Regions from separate parts of the Paenibacillus wenxiniae genome, predicted to be linked through region 2. Evidence: predicted binding sites of a transcription regulator. Region 2 holds the regulator's gene; each other region holds the start of a gene.

Region 1 (7,354 bases), on a different contig from region 2:
GTTTTCATTCCGACGCTCACGAATGTCTTTTTCAGCTTCAGCTCTGAATTTGTGGATTTCGTCTTTTGCTTCCAGAACTGTTTCTTTTTTCAGTGCTTCTGCTTCTTTCTTCGCATTTTCTACGATCTGTGCGGCAGCAGTTTCAGCACTGGAAATTTTAGCTTCTGCAAGAGATTTGCGAATAAAATATCCGATCACGAACCCAAAGAATAATGCGGCAACAACGAGAATTATGATCCAGAGATAACCCATTCTGTTCACCTCCTCGCTGATTCCTCCAAGGTATTCCTTGGGAACTACCATGATGATGGTAATACAATGCTTCGTCCCTTTAAATTCCGTTTCATCGCTCATGCGGGTACATGTGCTAATTCCCCGTTCAAGGGGCTTAAACATTTTCAAAGTTCAAGCACGATTGTAACAGCCCGTCATAGCCACAACATTTGAGGTCAATAAGCTAAAAATGACGTAAAAATGACAAACTGTACACATCCATTTTATTATTTGCCAAAAGACATTGTCAAGCAATTGGCATTTCCGGTTATTTCCGTGGACATCCTCTACCGCTAGCACATCCTACTGATGGAGTACGGAATTTCGTTATTGTTGTGTTGTAGTTGAATTTCAGAACGATCTGTATCGGATAAACCGTCGATGGTTCGCTTAAGATGCATCGCTGAAATAAATGGATTGGCAATATGAGCAAAGCTATTGTTCCATATTGTTATATATGTTTGCGGAGAACATGATTTAGTTTTAATTGCATATTATTTTAAAACTATGCTGAAATGTTATTGTACCGTTTATCGATTATAACTTATAAAATAACCCGGTTGCTTAAAGCAGCCTGGTCACTATCAAATAAAGACAGCATATCCATATAGATGTATTGTCCCATTGCTACTAGAGCGTTTATCTAAATTCGTATACGTGTATGCCGCATTTCACTGCGGGAAGAACATAAGAAGAGAGGATGACTTCTAAATGTTAGTGAATTTCGAACACGGGGTTCGATGGAAAGGGATGTTTACGGAAGTGAAATATCTTACCTCTTCCAGCACAGGAATTTACAACTTACTTCTACTCCGTAGATTGCTATGCGAGACGAGAATCCTTTCCCTTATTCCTGACCGGAATGGCATAGCCCTGGCACAACCAGTTTGCTTACACGCTCTAAACATGCTCGATCCAAGTACGCTAACGATCATTCAATCTATCTTCTCTTCTTCGATAGCAGCCAGTGCACGACGTATTAAATCAGACGAATAACCGCGACGCATTAGATATGCCATCGTTTTACGCTTCTTATCGAGCCACCCGCCGGATGTGCCATTCCATTTTTTGCGAGCAAGCGCTGTTGCACTTACTAATTCTTCGTCTTCATCAATCTCACCTAATGCCTGTTCAATATGAGCAGGCTGTACGCCCTTTTGCCGCAGTTCTTGACGAATCCATACTTTGCCCTTCTTCTGGGTACGAACGCGTTGTCTAGCCCATTGCTCGGCGAACAGAGAGTCATCAATAAGCTTCTCACTTTCCAAACGATCCAGTGTCGTCTCAATCACATGCTCATCGTAGTCCTTCTCTTTTAGCTTACGCGCAACTTCGGTGCGTGTCCGCGAACGATAGCTCAAATAATGGATAGATGAAGCATAGGCGGCCTGTAACTTGTTGGCAGCCATAATGTCACGCAGTGCATCCTTCGTAAAGCTATAGCCTTTGAGCATCCGATATTTAATCATCACATCTTCATGCACAATCAGCTTTAGCTCACCAAAAAACAGTTTATAATGAAGGCGCGGCCATCTTGCCTGCTCTACGCCTGTAATTTCTAATTCTTCATGCTCAGGAAAATCTTCCAGCAAATCAGCCTGTTCTTCTACTTCTTCTTCCTGCTCCCATGATTGCTCCCCTGATTCATTGGACTCCTGAAATTCATTAGCTTCATGCGCTGGACTGGATGCTTTACGTTTTTGCGATTTGCGTCCCCAGCTATATCGATTATTCATATTGTTGTCCTTTCTCCTCTGACGATCATGCTGTGTAGGATACAGAGTTGTTGTCGATGATGTGGCTTGATTTATATAAGCTTGATTTATGCAATACAGATCTTTCTTGATCTGTATATGTGCAAAAAGCGCCTGTACGTGAGTCACGTGACAGGCGCTTGCTTCGACGAATGCTGGCACAAACCGACGAAGGTATGCTTATAAAGTTTGCAGCCCCGGGCATATGGGACCAAACTTACAATTACTCTTACTCTGTTGCTTCGGAGAACAATTCTTGCTCTTCCATTTCTTCTTTACGCTTTTGATCATCTGTTGGAGCTTCAACCAGTGTAGTCAGATTGCTCAGCTCACGGATTTTATTTTCAATAACGAGCGAAACCTGAGGATTTTCTTTCAGATATTGCTTCGCATTTTCACGACCTTGACCCATACGCTCACCTTCGTAAGAGTACCAAGCGCCGCTCTTATTAATAATATCTTTTTCCGTACCGATATCGATCAAGCTACCTTCTTTGGAAATACCTTCACCGTACATAATATCGATCTCTGCTTGTCTGAACGGCGGAGCTACTTTGTTTTTGACAACTTTAACACGTGTACGGTTACCGACCACATCGTTACCGTTTTTGATTGCTTCTATACGACGTACATCCAAACGTACAGTCGAGTAGAATTTCAAAGCGCGGCCACCTGGCGTCGTTTCAGGGTTACCGAACATAACGCCAACTTTTTCACGCAGCTGGTTGATGAAGATCGTGATTGTTTTGGATTTGCTAATTGCACCGGAAAGCTTACGCAGCGCCTGAGACATCAGACGTGCTTGCAGACCTACGTGAGAGTCACCCATTTCGCCTTCGATTTCCGCTTTTGGCACCAGTGCCGCTACGGAATCGATAACGATAATGTCAACTGCACCACTACGTACGAGTGCTTCAGCGATTTCCAAACCTTGCTCACCTGTATCCGGTTGAGACAACAGCAACTCATCAATGTTAACACCCAGGTTTTTCGCATATTGAGGGTCCAAAGCGTGTTCAGCATCGATAAATGCTGCTTGTCCGCCCGCTTTTTGAACCTCTGCAATCGCGTGCAGAGCTACTGTCGTTTTACCTGAAGACTCAGGACCATATATTTCAACGATACGGCCTCTTGGCATACCGCCTGTTCCCAGTGCGATATCCAAAGCGATCGAACCGCTTGGTACAACTTCTACTTGCATATGCGTGGATTCACCAAGTTTCATAACGGAACCCTTACCGAATTGTTTCTCTATTTGACGAAGCGCCATATCCAGCGCAGCACGACGATCTGACAATCAGCTCACATCCTTCTTAATGTTTATAAGTTAATTATACCTTATTGTTCGCACTTTGCCAAGCTTTTTTCGAACATATATTCGTCTTTTTGCCGTCTTGCGACTTATCAATTACAAATAATGGCAATTTTAACGAGCTACCCTTTTGATTCTGTTTTAAAGCTTTCCAATAGCAAAAACGACTGTTCCATTATGCGGTTTGCTACAGCTTATTTCCTTGATCATGATCCCATTTGGCATGCCCATGAAACAAAGAACCGCAGCAATACAATTGCTGCGGTTCTTCCGTCTGACATGATCATAGCATACGGTTTTATCGTCTGCAAGTCCCATAAATATACAGTCTAAACGGCTGTAGCCTACGCTTTTCACAGGGTGTAACAGAGCAGGAAATACGACCAGTATCGAACCAACACGATAACTATTATTACTAAATTGTGTAGTTATCGCGACTATATTTATCCCTACTAAACACCCACATATTAACGATCTGACTGACACAGATTACTTTATAATTGTAAACGGAGCTTTTACTTTATGAAGAGATTTAGTTCATGAAGAGATTTAGTTCATGAAGAGCTTTTACTCCATCAAGAATCTTTACTTTATCAAGAGTTGTCACTTCATCAAAAGCTCTTACTTCATCAAGACTGCGCTGCCAGCTGCTCATTCTCCCGCTGCTTCAGGCGCAGCCAGAGGCGATACATCAAGCTTTTTGCTGAACGAATTCGGATCGCTTCACGATTGCCTTTCAGATTGAGCTTGAACACTTCAGTCTGGCGATCGCGCTCAGCGATGGCGATATATACAAGTCCGACCGGCTTACGCTCGGATGAACCCGGGCCCGCCACACCGGTAACCGAAACAGCAAAGTCGGTATCCAGCAACAGACGTGCCTGGTCAGCCATCACTTCGGCTACTTCTTCGCTTACTGCGCCCGGTGCATTCTCGCCTTCCAATAGCTCATGCGGTACATTCAGAATCTGCTCTTTCATCTCGTTGGAATACGATACAACACCACCCATAAAGACGAGCGCACTGCCCGGAATCGTAGTCAGGTTTTGCATCACCAGCCCACCTGTACAGCTTTCGGCTGCGGCTAGCGTTAACTTCATGCCTGTCATCATCTGAATGATTTGATGCTCGATCGTAATATTTTGATCGGCATACATATAGTCGGGCAAACGTTCACGAATTTGCGCTTCCATCGCTTTCAACTTGCTCATCGCTTCTTTTTCATCCGGTGCTTTAGTCGTGAGGCGAATCGTGACCTCGCCTTCTTTCGCATACGGTGCGATCGTTGGGTCCGTCTGTGCACTGATCAGATCGAGCAATGCATCTTCCAGTGCAGATTCACCAATACCTGCAAACTTGAGCATTTTAGAATAGATCGGATACTCATCCGTTAGCACATGCTCCAGCAGCCACGGAATTGCTTGATTTTCAAACATCGGCTGCAATTCTTTAGGTGGGCCGGGCAGCACGATATAATGTTTCTCATCCTGCGAGATCGCCACACCTACTGCTAAGCCAGCTTCATTAGGCAGCGGATCACTATTTTCCAAAATAATCGCCTGGCGACGATTGTTTTCCGTCATTGGCTTATCGCGACCTTCAAAAAACTTCTCGACCGCTTGCATTGATTCGGCATGAATATGCAGGGAGCGGCCAAGCACTTCACCAAGTGCATCTTTGGTCAAATCATCCTGCGTCGGACCGATGCCGCCGGAAAATACAATCACGTCAGCACGACTGGAAGCAAGTTCAATCGCTTGTTTGAGACGATTCAAGTTATCGCCTACTACGGTCTGGTAGTAGACATCAATGCCCAGATAAGATAACTGCTGGGACAAATAGCGTGCATTGGTGTTCGTAATCTGACCGAGCAGCAGCTCGGTGCCTACTGCGATAATTTCTGCTTTTACTGCTTTCATGAATCGTTCTCCTCCTCGCTATGTGTACAACTATCTAGTTAAATATGCGCTTGCTCATACAAAAAGGCAATAGAGAGAACCCTATTGCCTGTAGAGCCACTCCAGCGATCTAGAGTCTCCCTTATATCTTACCGCTCTGTGCATACACATGAAACGGAAACCGATCGTCAGGAATTGGATAGATGGAGCAGATGTTTATTTTTCACAAAATAATCGACACCGGAATACAGCGTAATGATCGTAGCCGCCCAGATTGCAATCTCAGCAAACGGAAAGCCCACCAGTGCAAACGGAAAATTGTTAATCATGAGCAATACGATCGCCACAATCTGTGTGATCGTCTTTGCTTTTCCCCAGTTGCTGGCGGCGACAACTGCGCCTTCTAACAGCGCAATCTGGCGCAGACCTGTAATTGCAAATTCACGGAAAATGATAATGATCGCCATCCATGCCGCACATTTACCGAGCGATACGAGCGAGATTAACGCCGCTGAGACGAGCAGCTTATCCGCAAGCGGATCGAGCAGCTTACCCAGATTCGTGACCAGATTACGTGTACGCGCAATATGTCCATCAATACCGTCTGTAACGGCTGCGACAATAAAAATAAATGCAGCGATCAAATCGTTAACATTGACCGCAAATGTACTGCCGATATGCAGTACACGTTCGCCAAATGGAAAATTCACCAATAGGAACAACATCATTACTGGCACAAGCGCGATTCGAGCAAGAGTGATTTGATTGGGCAGATTCACAGGGCACCTCCTATGCTGATTGCAGCACTATGATGCAGCTGCTGATATGTAACTGCTTCCGCTCGCCTTTTGTTCCTCAACATCAACTTGCAGCCTCCATCAGCCCTGTAACCAAGCAGTTACATACGACTATTATTTCATGTTTGTAAATTGCAGATCCACAGACAGGTCTGCTTTACGCAACAGTTGGATAATCGATTGCAGATCATCGCGGCTTTTGGCAGTTACGCGAATCTGGTCACCTTGAATCTGGCTTTTCACTTTGAGCTTGGAGTCACGAATCAGGATGTTGATCTTTTTCGCATTTTCCTGATCGATTCCCTGTTTGAGCTTCAAACGCTGGCGGACGGTTCCAAGCGAAGCAGATTCAATGCTGCCATACTCAATATTTTTGATGGGCAAGCCGCGTTTCACCATTTTCGTTTGCAAAATATCAATCAGTGCATTCAGCTTGTATTCGTCATCGGAAATTACAACCAGCGTCTCCTTATCGAGCGTCAGCGAGCTTTTGCTGCCTTTAAAGTCAAAGCGGCTCACAATTTCCTTTTCGGTCTGGTTAATCGCATTCGTCATTTCCTGCATATCCATTTTGGATACAATATCAAAAGAACTTTCAGATGCCACAGAAGTTGCCCCCTTTAGTAAAATTATAGGTGATGTAACAGAACAAGTCTAATCATCGACGAGATCGACATCAAACGATTGGAACGAATTTCCATCCTTCGTGTCAGTACAGCAGTAGCCGCAACGGTCTGAACTTACAAAAGGACATCCTCGTCTGCCCTGAAGCAGAGCCAAGGGATGCCCTTTATAGGTCATGTCAGTTACCGCTGGAAGTCGACTCGGAATCCGTACTTGTCGAATCCGAATTGCTGTCGGTTGTCGTACCGTCAGTCGTTGTATCTGTGCCTGTTGTTGTGTCGGTAGATGGTGCTTCTTTCACCAGCTTCAGTACGATACGAGAAGTTGCTTTACCATCCGTAATCGGCTGGCCGTTGATCGTAATATTTGTTGCACGAGAGTTACCGGATTTAATATATAACCCGGAATCGGTCAGATCATATGATAAACTTTGACCGCTCTCTGTATTGTTGAAAAATAGACGTTCACCGCTGGAATTATCAGACTTGTACACTTCCAACCAGCTTTGACCGGTTGCTTGAATGTTTACTTTCACCGTATCAGCGCCTGTGTAATTCACATCGAAAATCGTGTTACGTCCTTGTTTACCCGACTCTGTCACTACAGGTGTGCTAGAAGCATCGGTTGTCGTACCACCCTCGGTCGTTCCTTCTGGTGTGCCTTCAGGCGTGCCTTCCGTTGTACCTGTTGCTTCGC
Region 2 (7,354 bases):
AATGCACTGCTCCACCATTGACTGAAACAGCTCTGATCTACTCGATCGACCGCTTTCGGTGTATGACCCCAGAACAAGAGATATTTGATTTTTTTGCCTGCAATATAGTCCTGTTGTAATGCTTCTAAAGTATAGTTCATCGTAGTTGCTCCTTTATAGGGTTCGCTATGTAGTTAGCTATAAAATTAGCTTAAAAATAGTTTTGAAATTAGTTTTGAAGTGAATTCATTTGTGCTAAATCATCTGTATAGCTGATTGAAATTATGCAACATAGCCATCATTTGCATACAGACTGAAATCGAACACAGTAACTATGCATTAGATAACAAGGCGTATCCATCCTATTTTGTTTAAAATGAAATAGCTTCAAAATAGACTGCTCTCTAAACTATGTTAATTATTAGCTTTGATCGTATGGTAGCCTATCTATCGTTCGATATCTGTAGTTCAAGTATAGTTCAAGATTTTGAAGTGAATTTCAAGTTAGAACGACTCTAGTTCAAGGTACTAGATTGAAAAGTAATATAAAATCTTTATCACCTTTTGCCTGTAGACCATTATATATTAACATAAAGTTATTATCAATATAGAAATAAGATAATCCCATTCCTCTATTCGATGCTGATCAATACGATTCTGCTAAAGAAAAGCTAACTACCTTACAGCCTTCGAGCATGAGAATGTACAATCAGCTCTTACTCCATACATTCACCTCCTACTCTATACATTTCTGTGTAAGATCCAAGTCCATTCCTTTCCTCTTTACCACAGTGATGTATGTTCCAGCACCAATAGTTTGTTTACATGAGCATAGGGTCGCCAAACCTTAGCCGCGCTGAACACCAATAGTTTGCTTACATGCCCTAGAATCATATGGCACTACATCACATATTCATGTTATAATTCCGCATAAATATTCAAACTGAATCTTTTTGACGTTTGATCTATTACGACTTTATTCCGTTACATGAGTTTTGGGTGAAAGTATCGACAATAGTAGACATATCTTTTATAATACTTCTAAAAACATAGAAAGAAGGGTAATCCGATGGCTGAAATCAGAATTAGAAATACAAACGAACGCATTTCCGGTGATGACAACGTACTGGAGTTTTTGAACAAGCATGAGGTTGTATATGAAAAATGGGATGTATCCAAGCTAGCTGATGAGCTGAGTGAGAACTTTACCCTGACCGATGAGCAAAAGCAAGCGGTGCTTGATACGTTCGAACCTGAAATTCAAGATTTGGCTGCACGCCGTGGCTACCGGACATGGGACGTGATTACCCTGTCTGAAGCAACACCTGATCTGGAAGCAAAGCTGGCGAAATTCGAAGAAATCCATACCCACACCGAAGATGAGATTCGTGCGATCGTATCCGGTAACGGAATTTTTATTATTAAAAGTCCTGAGCATGGTTACTTTGATGTTGAGCTTGAACCAGGCGATGTGATTTCAGTACCTGAAAACACACCTCACTTCTTCACACTGGTCGATAACCGCAAAATCGTAGCGGTACGTCTGTTTGTCGAAACCGATGGCTGGGTTGCTCACCCATTTGCAGATTCGTCTTTCCAAAAAGCTTAAACGAGCATAAGCTACTGTACTCCCACTGTTGCTATTTCACCATGAATATTGCATAAATATAAACATCTATATTGCATACGTATACACATCAACATTGTACAGCTATAAAAAAGGCACCTTCTTGTTATCCCATTATAGGATGAAAGAAGGTGCCTTTTTTTGTTTTTTATAGAAAGCATTCATGTTAAAAGTTGGCATCATCCAAAGCTTTTTCTGAACGTAATGTGTAATCAGAATCATTTTCATCTCGATATTCCTGATTACAGGTGCAAATCGGAAAGAGATGAATCCGATTGCTCACTCCATACAATACTTCCTGAGCTATACGCCCATTCACCATAATCTCTAGCATCCAATTGACGCCAGTTTTTATCTGACTGTTCATTGTTCAAAATCGTGACGTGATAACGTATCGCATGCTTGATCACCTGGATTGTTCGTAAGCTTCGCAGTTTTTTATATGACTTGCGCCGCAATATCGTGAATTTCACTCAAATGCTTGATCTCATAATCCGGTTTAATCTCGCTATCATTCGTTTTACCGTTTCGATTCAGCCACACAGAAGCAATGCCTGTCGCCAGGGCACCTTTAATATCCGTAGTCAGCTTATCGCCAACCATCAGTGCTTGCTCTGGCTGTACATCAAGCAGTTCTAAGGCATGACGGAAAATAGAAGGATCTGGTTTCCCGCGTCCAAAAGCACCGGAGATAACAATATGATCGAAGAAAGGCGCCAGTTCCGGTACACCATCTAATTTTTCCTGCTGGAGTGCAGGACAGCCATTGGTTAGTAACAGTAGCTTCACTTTACCTTTCAGCTCGCCTAGAATTTGCAATGTTTCTTCATAAAAATGCGGACGATTGCGACGTTCGCTAACAAACTGCTCAGCCAGTTCATCGCCCAACTGTTCATTGGTAATGCCCAGCGCGCGAAGTCCTCTGTTCCAGGCTTCTTTGCGATACACTGGTGCAATCTGCTCCAGCTTACGAAATTCCGGTTGCTCACCTGCTGTAAACTGTGCCCACAATCCTTCGAATGGATTAATACCAATCATCTGTGTAAACGGAAAGGTCTCATAGGATTCGTACAATGCACGCGCTTCCTGACGAACGGCCTTTTCCAGCTCAGCAGCATCGATCCCCTCCCGATTCGCTGCTGTCAAACAGGTGTAATGGAACGCTTCCTCAATACTTCTCTCATCCCACAGCAATGTATCATCCAGATCAAACAAAACAGCTTCAATACTCAAGTCCAAACCCTCCCGGCTATTGTTCAAGCATATTGGTGAAAAAGGCATGATCGCTCTATATAAGCGCATGCCCTTTTAAAGCTATTACGTATACACTGTTGCCTTACTAGACTAACTATATCAAGGCTGTAATTACAGCTTATCTTCAACCGTGATATTGTGAGTAGTAGCAAATTTACGCAGATGTTCAGCCATCGCATCGGTATCATAGCGATTGAGTGTGCGAGCGAACATCCACGCGCCACCTTTTGTGCTATGCTCAATAACAACATACCCTTTTTGCAGACGAATCTTTTTCACATTAGCAGCGGTCAAAATACGATCGCGATTAAACTTGGTTGTGATCAGCGAGTCTTTGCCTACTTTCAAATATGGACGACGCAGGAATAGAACGACGCCGAGGAATACATACAGCAGTACGGTTACGACAAACAGGATTACACTTGTCGATGCAGCCGGATACATAATCCCCATGGTACCGTATACAAGACCAAGCAACACAAGTGTTGCCGGGAACACAATATTGCGTCCTTTGTATACCGTAAATTCAGAGCTTGCCTTGCTTGTGCCAAGACTGTCTTGACCTGCCTTTTTGCGGCGAACATTTAACTGCTTCGTATTACGTTTGACTTGCCTCTCCCAGGAACGGGACATCGCTTTTCCCCCTATAATGCGTAATGTACATCTGTTATAACAAAACAGGATGCCGAGTCCTGATCGTTGATCAGTAGCGACATCCCTGTATGGTTATTGCGTCGATGATCATCAGATGAGACGATACATAACCAAAAGCTGTGAATCCAGCTATTATGCATTGCCTTTTTGTTCGTTTTCAGCATCTTCGACCCATTCGATCGTGTCCAGCTGTTGACGGAAATTGCGGCGGATATTTCCCAAATAAACGGCACGAAGCTCATCACGCTCTACAACTTCTTCAGCCGTCAATCCGGTTTCTTTTTTCTTGCGTGCGAGTTCGTTAATTCTTGCAATAATTACGTCGATGTCCATAACTACCCTCCCAAATCTATCTTTTCTAACTTTGACATGTAAAAAAAAGCTTGTCAAGGCTATTCGCACCTGACAAGCAAACGATAATTCAATATATAAACCCGGAGGAGAACCGGTTAGATCATAACTGTAATAAAGCAATAAAATACAACGATAGATGTTGATGAAATGTTCTATTGTAAAAGCGATCATAATGGACTTTTATATAGACCAGCAGGCGGTTATACACGAACCGTTTTATTTAGTCCATTTTTAGTCTATTTAGAAAAATTCAGTTATGAGGAATAACAAGCACATCGCCACTTTGAATGTCGCTTGTATTCAAATTGTTCTCATCTCGTATTTCGGCGATATAATCGCGAATATCTGCACCAGGCGCTTTGTACTGAGAAGCAATCGCCCATAGGCTATCCCCTTCATTAACGATCACATGTTGCCTCATCGCCGAAGCTTCATCTGCGATGACAAAATGCTGAAACCCACCATATAATAGTACACCGGCAAACAAGATACTTACCATAAGACGACTTGTAGAGTTCCAACCTGATTTGCGCTTTTTGGATGAACGTTTCGATTTCTTGTCAACCGCTTTGCGTGCAGTCATCTGGATCAGATCAAGCGTTTTACGACGGAATGAACGACCCGCATGTTTCTTGAGCGGCTTCTGGTGTTCAGTATCTCCTTTCACATAAACCCATTCGGTAACAGCAGGTTCTTTGGATATTGCTTGCTTACTTGTGGCCTGTACGTGAGCTGCTGCTGGTTTTGCCGCATCATTCGCTGTATGAGTAGATGGGCGTGCTGCCGAAGAAGCCGCTTCATCCGTAGTTGAGTTCGTTTTATGGATACTTTTATATGTAGTATATTTAAGCATGTGCTTCACACTCCAAACGTTTGTTCTTGTTTTCCTGAAAAGAATATAGCACGAACATATGTTTTGATCAATAGGTTTTTTCGAACTTTTGTTCGCTTTTTTTTCGAAATGTGCTGGAATGCTTGCTGGCGCTAGGAAAACCGAAACCATGCAAGTAAACTACGTTCGGTAATCTATAATATAAGCTACGAAAAGCCTATATTAGCTATGTACTATTGCGCCGATTCGGACCATGTTCATCTGAAATATACCTGGCGTTATACTTTTCACTGGTGTTTTATTAGGATAAACGTTATATCGCTAAACTGTACTTTCTCTTTTGAAAGTTCTAACTCACTGATTTGAAAGTTCCATCTTACCGAAAATTCTAACTTACTTTTAGAACTTATGTTTGTACGAACGGAAGTTCTATGTTATACTTTTCCCAAACGTTACTAGTATTGGGGTTGATACAGTATGTCCAAAATATCTAACCGCCAGCAGGCGATTCTGGAATTTATCCGGAATGAAGTCAAACTAAAGGGCTATCCGCCATCCGTTCGTGAGATCGGTGAAGCTGTTGGCCTCGCTTCCAGCTCGACGGTTCACGGACACCTGGACCGCCTTGAGAAAAAAGGATTGATTCGCCGTGACCCAACAAAGCCACGCGCAATTGAGCTGCTTGGTCAAGAGGAATCGGAAAACAATCTGATGTTCGCACAGACCGTATCACGCGTACCGATTATCGGTAAAGTTACTGCCGGTGTACCGATTACTGCTACAGAGCATATTGAAGATTACTTCCCATTGCCACAGCAGTTTACCGGTGACAATCAAGTATTTATGCTTTCCGTCGTCGGCGACAGTATGGTTGAAGCAGGCATTCACAATGGTGACTTCGTCATCGTGCGTCAGCAGCAGACAGCCAACAATGGCGATATCGTCGTTGCCATGACTGAGGACGATGAAGCTACAGTGAAAACGTTCTATAAGGAAAAAGACCATATTCGCTTACAACCGGAAAATCCACGTTACGAGCCACTTCGTCTCACTCGTGTGACCATTCTTGGTAAAGTGGTCGGTCTGTTCCGTAATCTACACTAAGGACTCGTTGATGATGATTGTAATCACAGTCCATTAAAAAAGACTCTCACATAATGCGAGAGTCTTTTTTAATGGATTCATTTAGAGCCAATCCATGATAATGACGTTACATTTTCACCTTTTCAACTTATTATCTCCTCATTCGATCTAACTCCCTAGCCTGCTCAAAATAGCTTCGTTTCCAGCACTTTAGCCATTAATTCCTTAAAATCTTTACTGTCCGCTTTCTCAGCTAGCTTTTGCTCCATCGAATTGAATTTCTCTGCCAGAAAATAAGCATTCAAATAAAGTACCAGATGATCTTTGGCAATCGCTTCGAGATGTTCCTTGCTAGAGGTGTAGCTTGCCATCACACTATGGGCAAAAGTTTCGGGATTGATCTTCACTTTATTTTTCATCCTTCATGCTCCTTTGCTTTAGCTTTATGCTTTGTGTAGCCAGACTTGCATTTCTCCCGGTGTACGATTCGCCCAGCTATAGTAAGGAATGAGCTTTAAGGTGTGAGGGACATACGACTCTGTTGCAACAGAGCTGTATAAGACGTGGTCCCATTCCGCTTTAATTTGCTGTCGCTCTGCCGTCCACTCAATCGTTCCGACACCACCGAGCAGTTCTGAATCAAATCGATACGTGGCTTGTTGATGGGGTTGAACGCGGATCAGATGCAAATACGCTCCATTATCTTCCTGCTCCGCACAATAAATGAGCGGTCCCCGTCCAATCGCCAGCTTGCCCCAATCGCTACGTACAAGCGGATGCGCGCTATATTGCCGAATATCCATCGGAAGTGTCAGCTTGATGATGTCTCCTGTTTGCCAGGTACGATCCAACAAAACAAAGCCTTCCTGTACAGTAACGGGTACTGCCTCTCCATTTACCGTCAATGCAGGCTCTCCAGACCAATAAGGGATGCGCAGTGCCAGCGTAAACGCGACGGGCTGATCTGCATGTACTTCAAATGCTACATTCCCCTCCCACGGTAGCTCACTATTTTGCTGTAACTGAAAGGACTGATTATCCAGCTCGAATTTCGCTGTACCTGTAACATACAAATTCGTATATACCGCACGCTGCTGCGGATGAACCGTATACACATATTTGTGGAGCGAGGTCAGCAGACGCGCTAAATTAGGTGGACAGCAGGCACAGCCAAACCAGGCAGGACGTGTAACTTTAACATGACTTTTCCCCGGATCATGCAGACTGCTGTCTGGACGTACTTCTAGTGGATTCACATAAAAGAAATGCTTGCCATCCAGCGCCATGCCACCAATCGCTGTATTGTACAGTGCTCGCTCCAGCACATCCGCATATTGTGCTTTGGCTTCGTTTTTCAACATATTAAAAGCAAAAAAGATAAGTCCGATCGAAGCGCAAGTTTCGCAATACATCGTATCATTCGGTAGATCATAATCCGTCGTAAAGGCTTCGCCATCCACGGTTGAACCAATGCCACCTGTAATATACATCCGTTTGCTCACCATATTGTTCCATAGCCGGCGGCACGCTTCCAGCATCGCTTGATCGTTCGCAAGATAGGCGGCATCTGC
Region 3 (7,354 bases), on a different contig from region 2:
GTGAAGCGGACTTTTTGCCGGGCTTGATCGTAGATCGTTTTGACGATGTACTGGTTGTACAATTGCTCACACTCGGTATGGATCAGCGCCGTCAGCAGATTATCGCTGCACTGGTAGAAGTGGTTCAGCCAAAAGGCATTTATGAGCGCAGTGATGTATCGGTGCGCAAGCTGGAAGGTTTGGAAGAAACAACAGGCATACTGTATGGCGAATGCCCACGTCATGTGACCGTGCAGGAAAATGGACTGTGGATTAAAGTCGATATCGAACAGGGTCAGAAAACAGGTTATTTCTTCGATCAACGCGAAAATCGTGCATCCATCGCTCCGCTTATGCTCGGCTGGGGGGAACGCAGTGGGATTACGCTGCAATCAGTCACAGATAATGGCGAGACCGTGCAAGCTCCGGTTAACCGCAAAGGCAATGTCGTTGAATTCCCTTACTGGGATGGTGCGACTGTGTTGGAATGTTTCTCACATACAGGTAGTTTTACGCTCAATGCTTGTAAATACGGTGCGAAAAAAGTGACCTGTCTCGATATTTCGGCGCATGCGATTGAAAGTGCAGAGGAAAATGTACGTTTAAACGGGTTCGAGGATCGGGTTGAGTTTGTCGTAGCGGATGCGTTTGATTATTTACGCAGCAATGCTAAAGGGTTGGAGGAACGTCGCGATCGTGCAGCAGGCAGCAAGCATGACACCTCCGTACCGATGACCGCAGGCGGTGGACGTAGCTGGGATGTTGTTATTCTCGATCCACCTGCTTTTGCTAAAACAAAAAGTGCGGTGGCTGGCGCAGTACGCGGCTACAAGGACATTAACTTGCATGGGATGAAGCTGGTCAATGAAGGCGGCTATCTGGTGACCGCAAGTTGCTCGTATCATATGAAGCCAGAGCTATTTCTGGAAACGATTCAAGAAGCGGCTCAGGATGCAGGGAAAGTGCTACGTCTGGTGGAGTGGAGAGCAGCGGGTAAAGATCATCCGCAAATCCTCGGTGTCACCGAAGGGCATTATTTGAAATTTGCGATCTTTGAAGTGCGTAGCGCTTCGTTTTAAAATATTGTTGTAAGGTTGTAAGGTTGTAAGGTTGTAAGGTTGTAAGGTTGTAAGGTTGTAAGGTTGTAAGGTTGTAAGGTTGTGAGGTTGTATAGAGGTTGGAATTTTCGCTTTGCGGATCGATTATTGATGAAGCTCGATCCAGCGTTATTTTGATTATAAACTAACAACGGGTACTTACTTCACCACTGTGAAACGAACGCACGATGAGTGCAAATTGAATAAGAATGGAATACAAAATAACGATCTCCAGTACATGCCATTATCATCCAGCACGCCTTATAGTATAATTATAGTTATGGTGAGGAATCCCCTCCGCCTGTCGTACCGTATTGTACGCCTGGGACGGTGGGGATTTGCTCGTTTACGGGTATAATGTACAGCAACGAATCGATAGGTTCATCATAGCGACATAGCAGCGGTATTGAAATAACACATAGGTTACGATAAAATGGATGTATGGGAACATTTGTTCTGATTAAAAGAATGATGTATGAGAACATTTTGTGGCGATATACAAAGCGATTTTACAGACAAAAGGGGATGTGCACATGCCTCTCAAGTTTATGATAGGCCGCTCGGGCAGCGGTAAGACGACAACGATCATTAATCGAGTGATTGATAAAATTGCAGCGGACCCTACGGGTGCACCGCTGTTTATCCTTGTGCCAGAACAGGCATCGTTTCAAACCGAGCATGCGTTCATTCGGACGGAACGTGTGCGCGGCAATATGCGTGCGAGTGCGCACGGTTTTCGGCGTTTGGCTCAGCTTGTACTGCGTGAAGTAGGTGGTTCGGCACGAATCGTCATTGCAGATGAAGGCAAAAAGATGCTGCTGTATAAGCTGCTTCAACAGCAGCAAGCACAGCTCAAATTATTTGGACGCTCGGGTGAGCAGTTTGGCTTTATTAGTCAGCTCAGCGAGCTATACAGTGAATTTAAGCATTATGCGTTGTCGGCCGAACAGCTGGAAGGCTATGTCAAGCAAACGGTAACGGGTGTCTCGCCACTGCTGACGGACAAATTGCATGATTTGCAGCATATTTATCGTCAGTACGAGTATGGCTTGTCTCAGTTGTATATCGATCGCGATGATACGCTCGATGATCTGGCAGAAGCGATTCCACAATCAGAGATGCTGAATGGCGCCGAAGTGTGGATTGACGGGTTTCATAGCTTTACACCGCAGGAATACAGAGTCATTATGGCACTGTTGGAAAAGGTAGATTGTGTGACGGTTTCGCTGACGCTTGATCGTCCTTACTGGCATGAGCAGCCACCGGAGATGGAGCTATTTTACCAGCAGGCACTGGCATGTCGGCGCTTGTATCAATTCGCCGAAGCGCTAGGTCACGCTGACCCGGAAGCGGTCGAAAATTTATCACCTGCTCATGAGGATGTACCTGTACGTTTCCAGCATAGTCCGCTGCTTGGACATCTGGAAAAGGGGTATCGTACACGCAGTATATGGAAGGGCGGCGGTGTGCAACATGGCTCATCCGACGAATTGTCCGTACACTGTGCGCCGGATCGCAGAACCGAGATCGAAGGGGCGCTGCGTGAGCTGGTGAAGCTGGCACGTCAGCAGGGAGCACGCTGGCGTGAAATGGCGATTTTTGTGCGTAATCTGGAAGATTATGAACATCTGATTGCACCGCTGATGGAAGACTATGCTATTCCTTATTTTCTCGATAAACGACGCGGGATACTGCATCATCCGCTGGCAGAGCTAATGCGCGCTGCACTGGATGTGGTGCAATATAACTGGCGATATGAGGATGTGTTTCGCTGTATCAAAACCGGATTGCTCGTCACGCTGGATGAGGAAGTGACAGCAGATGATCTGGATCGCCTTGAAAATGTAGTGTTGGCATGTGGTATTCATGGATACCGCTGGACAGACGGACGAGAATGGCGTGGGATTCCAAGTCTATCGCTGGAAGCGGAAGATACGGAAAATGGACAACCGAGCGAGCGTGAGGCGATGCAAGCACAACAGATCGAACGGGTACGCCGCAGAGTGGCTGCGCCACTGCAACGTCTGGAAAAAAAGCTCAACAAGGCGAAACACGCCACCGAGATGTGTATCGCTCTGTATGAACTGCTGGAAGAGCTGCATGTAGCGGACAAACTGGAACAATGGAGCAGCGAAGCTGCTGCTAGTGGGCAACCACTGCGCGCGCGCGAACATATTCAAATTCATGGCGGCATCATTGAGCTAATGGAGCAAATGGTCGATATTATGGCAGAGGATGAGCTGCAACTGGAAACCTTTGCTGGCTTATTGGAAACCGGTTTGGCAGGTTTACGGCTTGGTGTCGTACCGCCAGCGATCGATCAGGTATTGATCGGTTCACTGGATCGTACACGCCCGCTCGATATTAAATATGCCTTTGTAATCGGTGTGAACGATGGGATTGTGCCGTCTGTATTTCCAGATCAGGGCATTTTGAATGAAGCGGAGCGGTTGAATTTGACCGATAGCGGTCTGGAGCTGGCTCCAGGCATTACACGTCGTCAATTAGACGAACAGTTTATTATTTATCATGCGCTGACGGTTGCGAGTGATCGACTGTGGATGAGCTATGCGATGAGCGATGAAGAGGGACGCGGTTTGATCGCTTCGGAAGTGATCACTACCGTTAAGGCGCTCTTCCCTGGTTTGCGAGAGCAATCGATTAGTAGGACTGCGGATTTCCGGCACACACCGGAGCAGCAGCTTCAGCTCATTGGTCGCCCGGGCGTGACACTTCCACATTTGATCGGTCAGCTGCGTGAATGGAGTCGGGGCACGAATATACCAGTGTTATGGTGGCATGTGTTGCGCTGGTACGATGCGAATGAAGTATGGAAGCCGCAGCTTCAGCGACTGCTCGGTTCGCTATTTTATAAAAATATCGGTCATCGACTGAACCCAGATACGAGTCAGCGTCTGTATGGACGTGTATTGCGCACCAGTGTGTCGGGGATGGAGCAATTTGTATCGTGTCCGTTTGCCCATTTTGCGGCGCGTGGCTTGAAGCTGCGAGAGCGACAGGAATATCGCCTGAAAGCGCCGGATATCGGACAGTTATTCCATGCTTCATTAACGACGCTGGCGCAAGATTTGAAGGCGCAGGGACGCAACTGGGGCGATCTGACACCGGAGGAATGTGTACAGGTGGCAGAGGCGGCGGTAGACAAGCATACGCCGCGTTTGCAGGGCGAGATTTTGCTTAGTTCCAGACGATACGGGTATATTACGCGCAAGCTGCGTGATATCGTCAGTCGCGCTTCGGTCATTATTGGTGAGCAGTCGCGCCGTGGGCAGTTTGAGCCACTGTATTTGGAGCTGGCGTTTGGACCGGACGGCAATTGGCCTGCGCTGCGTTTTACATTGGATAATGGATATACGATGGAGATTGTCGGACGAATTGACCGGGTTGATGTGGCAGAAGGTGAAGGCAATCTGCTGATTCGTATTATTGACTATAAGTCCAGCTCGACTGACTTGAAGCTACATGAAGTGTATTACGGTCTGGCGCTGCAAATGCTAACTTATCTCGATGTGTTGCTCACGCATGCGGAAGATAGACTGGGACAAAAAGCAGATCCAGCAGGTGCTCTATATTTCCATGTGCACAATCCGCTGCTGCAAGCCGGCAATCGTCTGAGCATGGAGCAGTCACGTCAGGAGCTGCTCAAGCGTTTTAAAATGAAAGGTTTACTCGTTGCCGATCGCGATGTGATCGGCAAAATGGACAATACGCTCGAAAAAGGGCATTCAGCGATCTTGCCGGTAGCGGTGAAGGCAGATGGCGGCTTTTATAGCAGTTCCGCCGTCGCTTCACCTCAGCAATGGCAGGAGCTGCTGACCAATGTACGGCAGACCGCGCGTCAGATCGGTGAAGGTATTACAGGCGGTGTGACACAGATCGAGCCTTACCGGATCGATCAGGAAAAAGCGTGTACATTTTGCGCGTACAAGTCGGTCTGTCAATTTGATGAAAGTATTAAAGGGAATGCCTATAATGTGCTGAAAAAACCGAACAAAAACGAAACCTGGGAACTGCTGCAAAGCCAGCAAAACCCGCAGGAAGGAGAAAACGGACATGAACGATCATGAGCGTGAACAAGAGCAATGGCATAACGGGCTGAGCGATCATGCCGAGTCTGCGGGTTCCGGTCATGCTGGCTCCCCTTCTTCGCATCGGGAACGTGCCCGGGCACTACAGCAACTGACGATGCCACGACCGGAGGACAGCACATGGACCGAGGATCAGTGGAAGGCTGTTTCGCTGCGCGGTGACAATATACTCGTTGCTGCCGCTGCCGGTTCCGGGAAAACAGCGGTGCTCGTTGAACGCATTATTCGTCAGGTGACCGATCCAGAGCATCCGCTTGATGTGGATCGCATGCTGGTGGCGACATTTACGAAAGCCGCAGCGACCGAAATGCGGCAGCGAATACGGGCAGCGCTTGATCGCGAAGTGCTGAATCGGCCGACCGATGAGCGACTGCGCAGACAGCTTGCCCTGTTGGGTCAGGCGTCGATCACGACGCTGCATTCCTTTTGCATGGAGGTCATTCAGCGTTATTATGCGATGATTCCGCTTGATCCGGGCTTTCGGATTGCAAGTGAAAATGAATGCGCGATGATGCGAGAGGAATTGCTGGAAGAGCTATTCGAGGATAAATATACAGAGGAAGAAGAGCGGGATAATAAGCAATTTCATCGTTTAATCAACTGGTTTGGCGGTGAACGTAGCGATGAAGCAGCGATGCAGCTGGTAGAACGGTTATATCATTTTGCACGTAGTCATCCGTGGCCAGAGCATTGGCTACGAGAAACGGCGAAGTCTTTTAACGTACAAGATGCAAGGCAGCTAGAACAATCGGTCTGGGTGGAGCAGATCGTGAACGATTTGCATATGGCACTTCAAGGGCTGGAGGCGCTTGTCCAGCAGGCGATCGAGACTGCACTACAGCCGGGTGGTCCTGCCGCTTATGTGGACACGCTACGTGGCGATCTGGAATTGATTCATAGTCTACAGGATGCAGTCGCATTGAAGCCGTGGAGTGAGCTGTATCCGGTCTTTCAACAGATCGCCTTTGGTAAGCTTAAGTCGGTGCGCAAAGATGATGCACTGGATGTGCAGCTTCAGGACGCCGTCAAGCAACTTCGTGAAACGGTTAAAAAGTCGCTTACCGAGCTAGGCAATCTCTTTTTCGGTCGTACCGCTGCTGAATTTGCGCAGGAGCTGCGTGAATCGGCTCCATTGATGGAAGAGCTGGCTGAGCTGGTCATTCGCTTTAGCGAGCGGTATGGGCAGGAGAAGCAGCGACGCGGCTGGGTAGACTTTTCCGATCTGGAGCATTATGCGCTGCAAGTGCTGCGTGATCCATCGTCCACACCGGAGCAAGTTCTGCCTTCGGCAGCGGCGCAGGAGTATCGGGCGCGCTTTGATGAAGTGATGCTGGATGAGTATCAGGATACAAACTCTGTACAGGAGCAGCTGGTACAGCTCATTTCGCGTGAACTGCCTGGCAATCGCTTTATGGTTGGTGATGTGAAGCAGAGTATTTATCGCTTCCGTCTTGCTGAACCGGGACTATTTTTGCAAAAGTATCATCAGTATCGTGATGATTGGAGCGGCGAAGGTCGTCGTATTGACCTGTCCCGTAACTTCCGTAGTCGGGTGCAGGTCGTCGATGCGGTCAATATGCTATTTCGCCAGCTCATGAATGAAAAGGTTGCTGAGATCGTGTATGACGAACGGGCAGAGCTAGTTGCCGGAGCGAAATATCCGGACGGACATGAGGCGGATTATGAGCCGGAATTTTGGCTGCTTGAGCGCGGTGGAAGTGGGACATCCGATCGTACCGATGATGAATCTAATGATAGTGGCGATGCCTTTACTGGAGCGGATGATGCCGAGCTGGAATCGGCACGTCTTGAAGCACAGGCGATCATTGCGCGTGTGCGAGAGATGACTTCACCGAATGGTAAACCGCTCATGATTTATGATAAAGGGATCGATGGACTGCGTCCGGCACAATATCGCGATATGGTGATTTTGCTGCGTTCGACGGCGATCTGGGCACCATTGATGCTGGATGAGTTGAAGCTGGCTGGCGTGCCAGCGTATAGCGATGTGGAGCAGGGCTATTTTGAAGCGGTCGAAGTGGATGTGATGCTGTCGCTGCTCGACATTATCGATAATCCGCAGCAGGATATTCCATTTGCCGCTGTATTGCGGTCGCCTATTGTCGGCTTGAACGAAGACGAGCTTGCTCAAGTCAGGCTGGCGCAGAA

Evidence for each region. The regulator LexA, encoded in region 2, represses DNA repair genes until DNA is damaged. The targets are predictions, from matches to a motif close to CGAACATATGTTCG.
Region 1: the regulator LexA is predicted to act here: its motif matches at 3,395-3,408, upstream of recA (recombinase RecA).
Region 3: the regulator LexA is predicted to act here: its motif matches at 1,521-1,534, upstream of addB (helicase-exonuclease AddAB subunit AddB).

What each region holds. Positions count from the first base shown of each region.
Region 1 covers NZ_JBCGUH010000001.1:158,128-165,481, forward strand. Annotated here, with positions in the region: gene rny (ribonuclease Y) at 1-252, opposite strand, end outside; gene AAHF22_RS00645 (regulatory protein RecX) at 1,209-2,009, opposite strand; gene recA (recombinase RecA) at 2,257-3,324, opposite strand; gene AAHF22_RS00655 (competence/damage-inducible protein A) at 3,969-5,258, opposite strand; gene pgsA (CDP-diacylglycerol--glycerol-3-phosphate 3-phosphatidyltransferase) at 5,426-6,016, opposite strand; gene AAHF22_RS00665 (YajQ family cyclic di-GMP-binding protein) at 6,149-6,640, opposite strand; gene AAHF22_RS00670 (helix-turn-helix domain-containing protein) at 6,837-7,354, opposite strand, start outside.
Region 2 covers NZ_JBCGUH010000016.1:53,164-60,517, forward strand. Annotated here, with positions in the region: gene ybiA (riboflavin biosynthesis intermediates N-glycosidase) at 1-140, opposite strand, end outside; gene mtnD (acireductone dioxygenase) at 1,049-1,588, shown strand; gene AAHF22_RS20345 (HAD family hydrolase) at 2,045-2,839, opposite strand; gene AAHF22_RS20350 (methyltransferase) at 2,972-3,493, opposite strand; gene AAHF22_RS20355 (DUF896 domain-containing protein) at 3,647-3,847, opposite strand; gene AAHF22_RS20360 (LysM peptidoglycan-binding domain-containing protein) at 4,119-4,721, opposite strand; gene lexA (transcriptional repressor LexA) at 5,178-5,804, shown strand; gene AAHF22_RS20370 (hypothetical protein) at 5,969-6,202, opposite strand; gene AAHF22_RS20375 (glycoside hydrolase family 127 protein) at 6,227-7,354, opposite strand, start outside.
Region 3 covers NZ_JBCGUH010000007.1:127,935-135,288, reverse strand. Annotated here, with positions in the region: gene AAHF22_RS14315 (class I SAM-dependent rRNA methyltransferase) at 1-1,058, shown strand, start outside; gene addB (helicase-exonuclease AddAB subunit AddB) at 1,610-5,164, shown strand; gene addA (helicase-exonuclease AddAB subunit AddA) at 5,151-7,354, shown strand, end outside.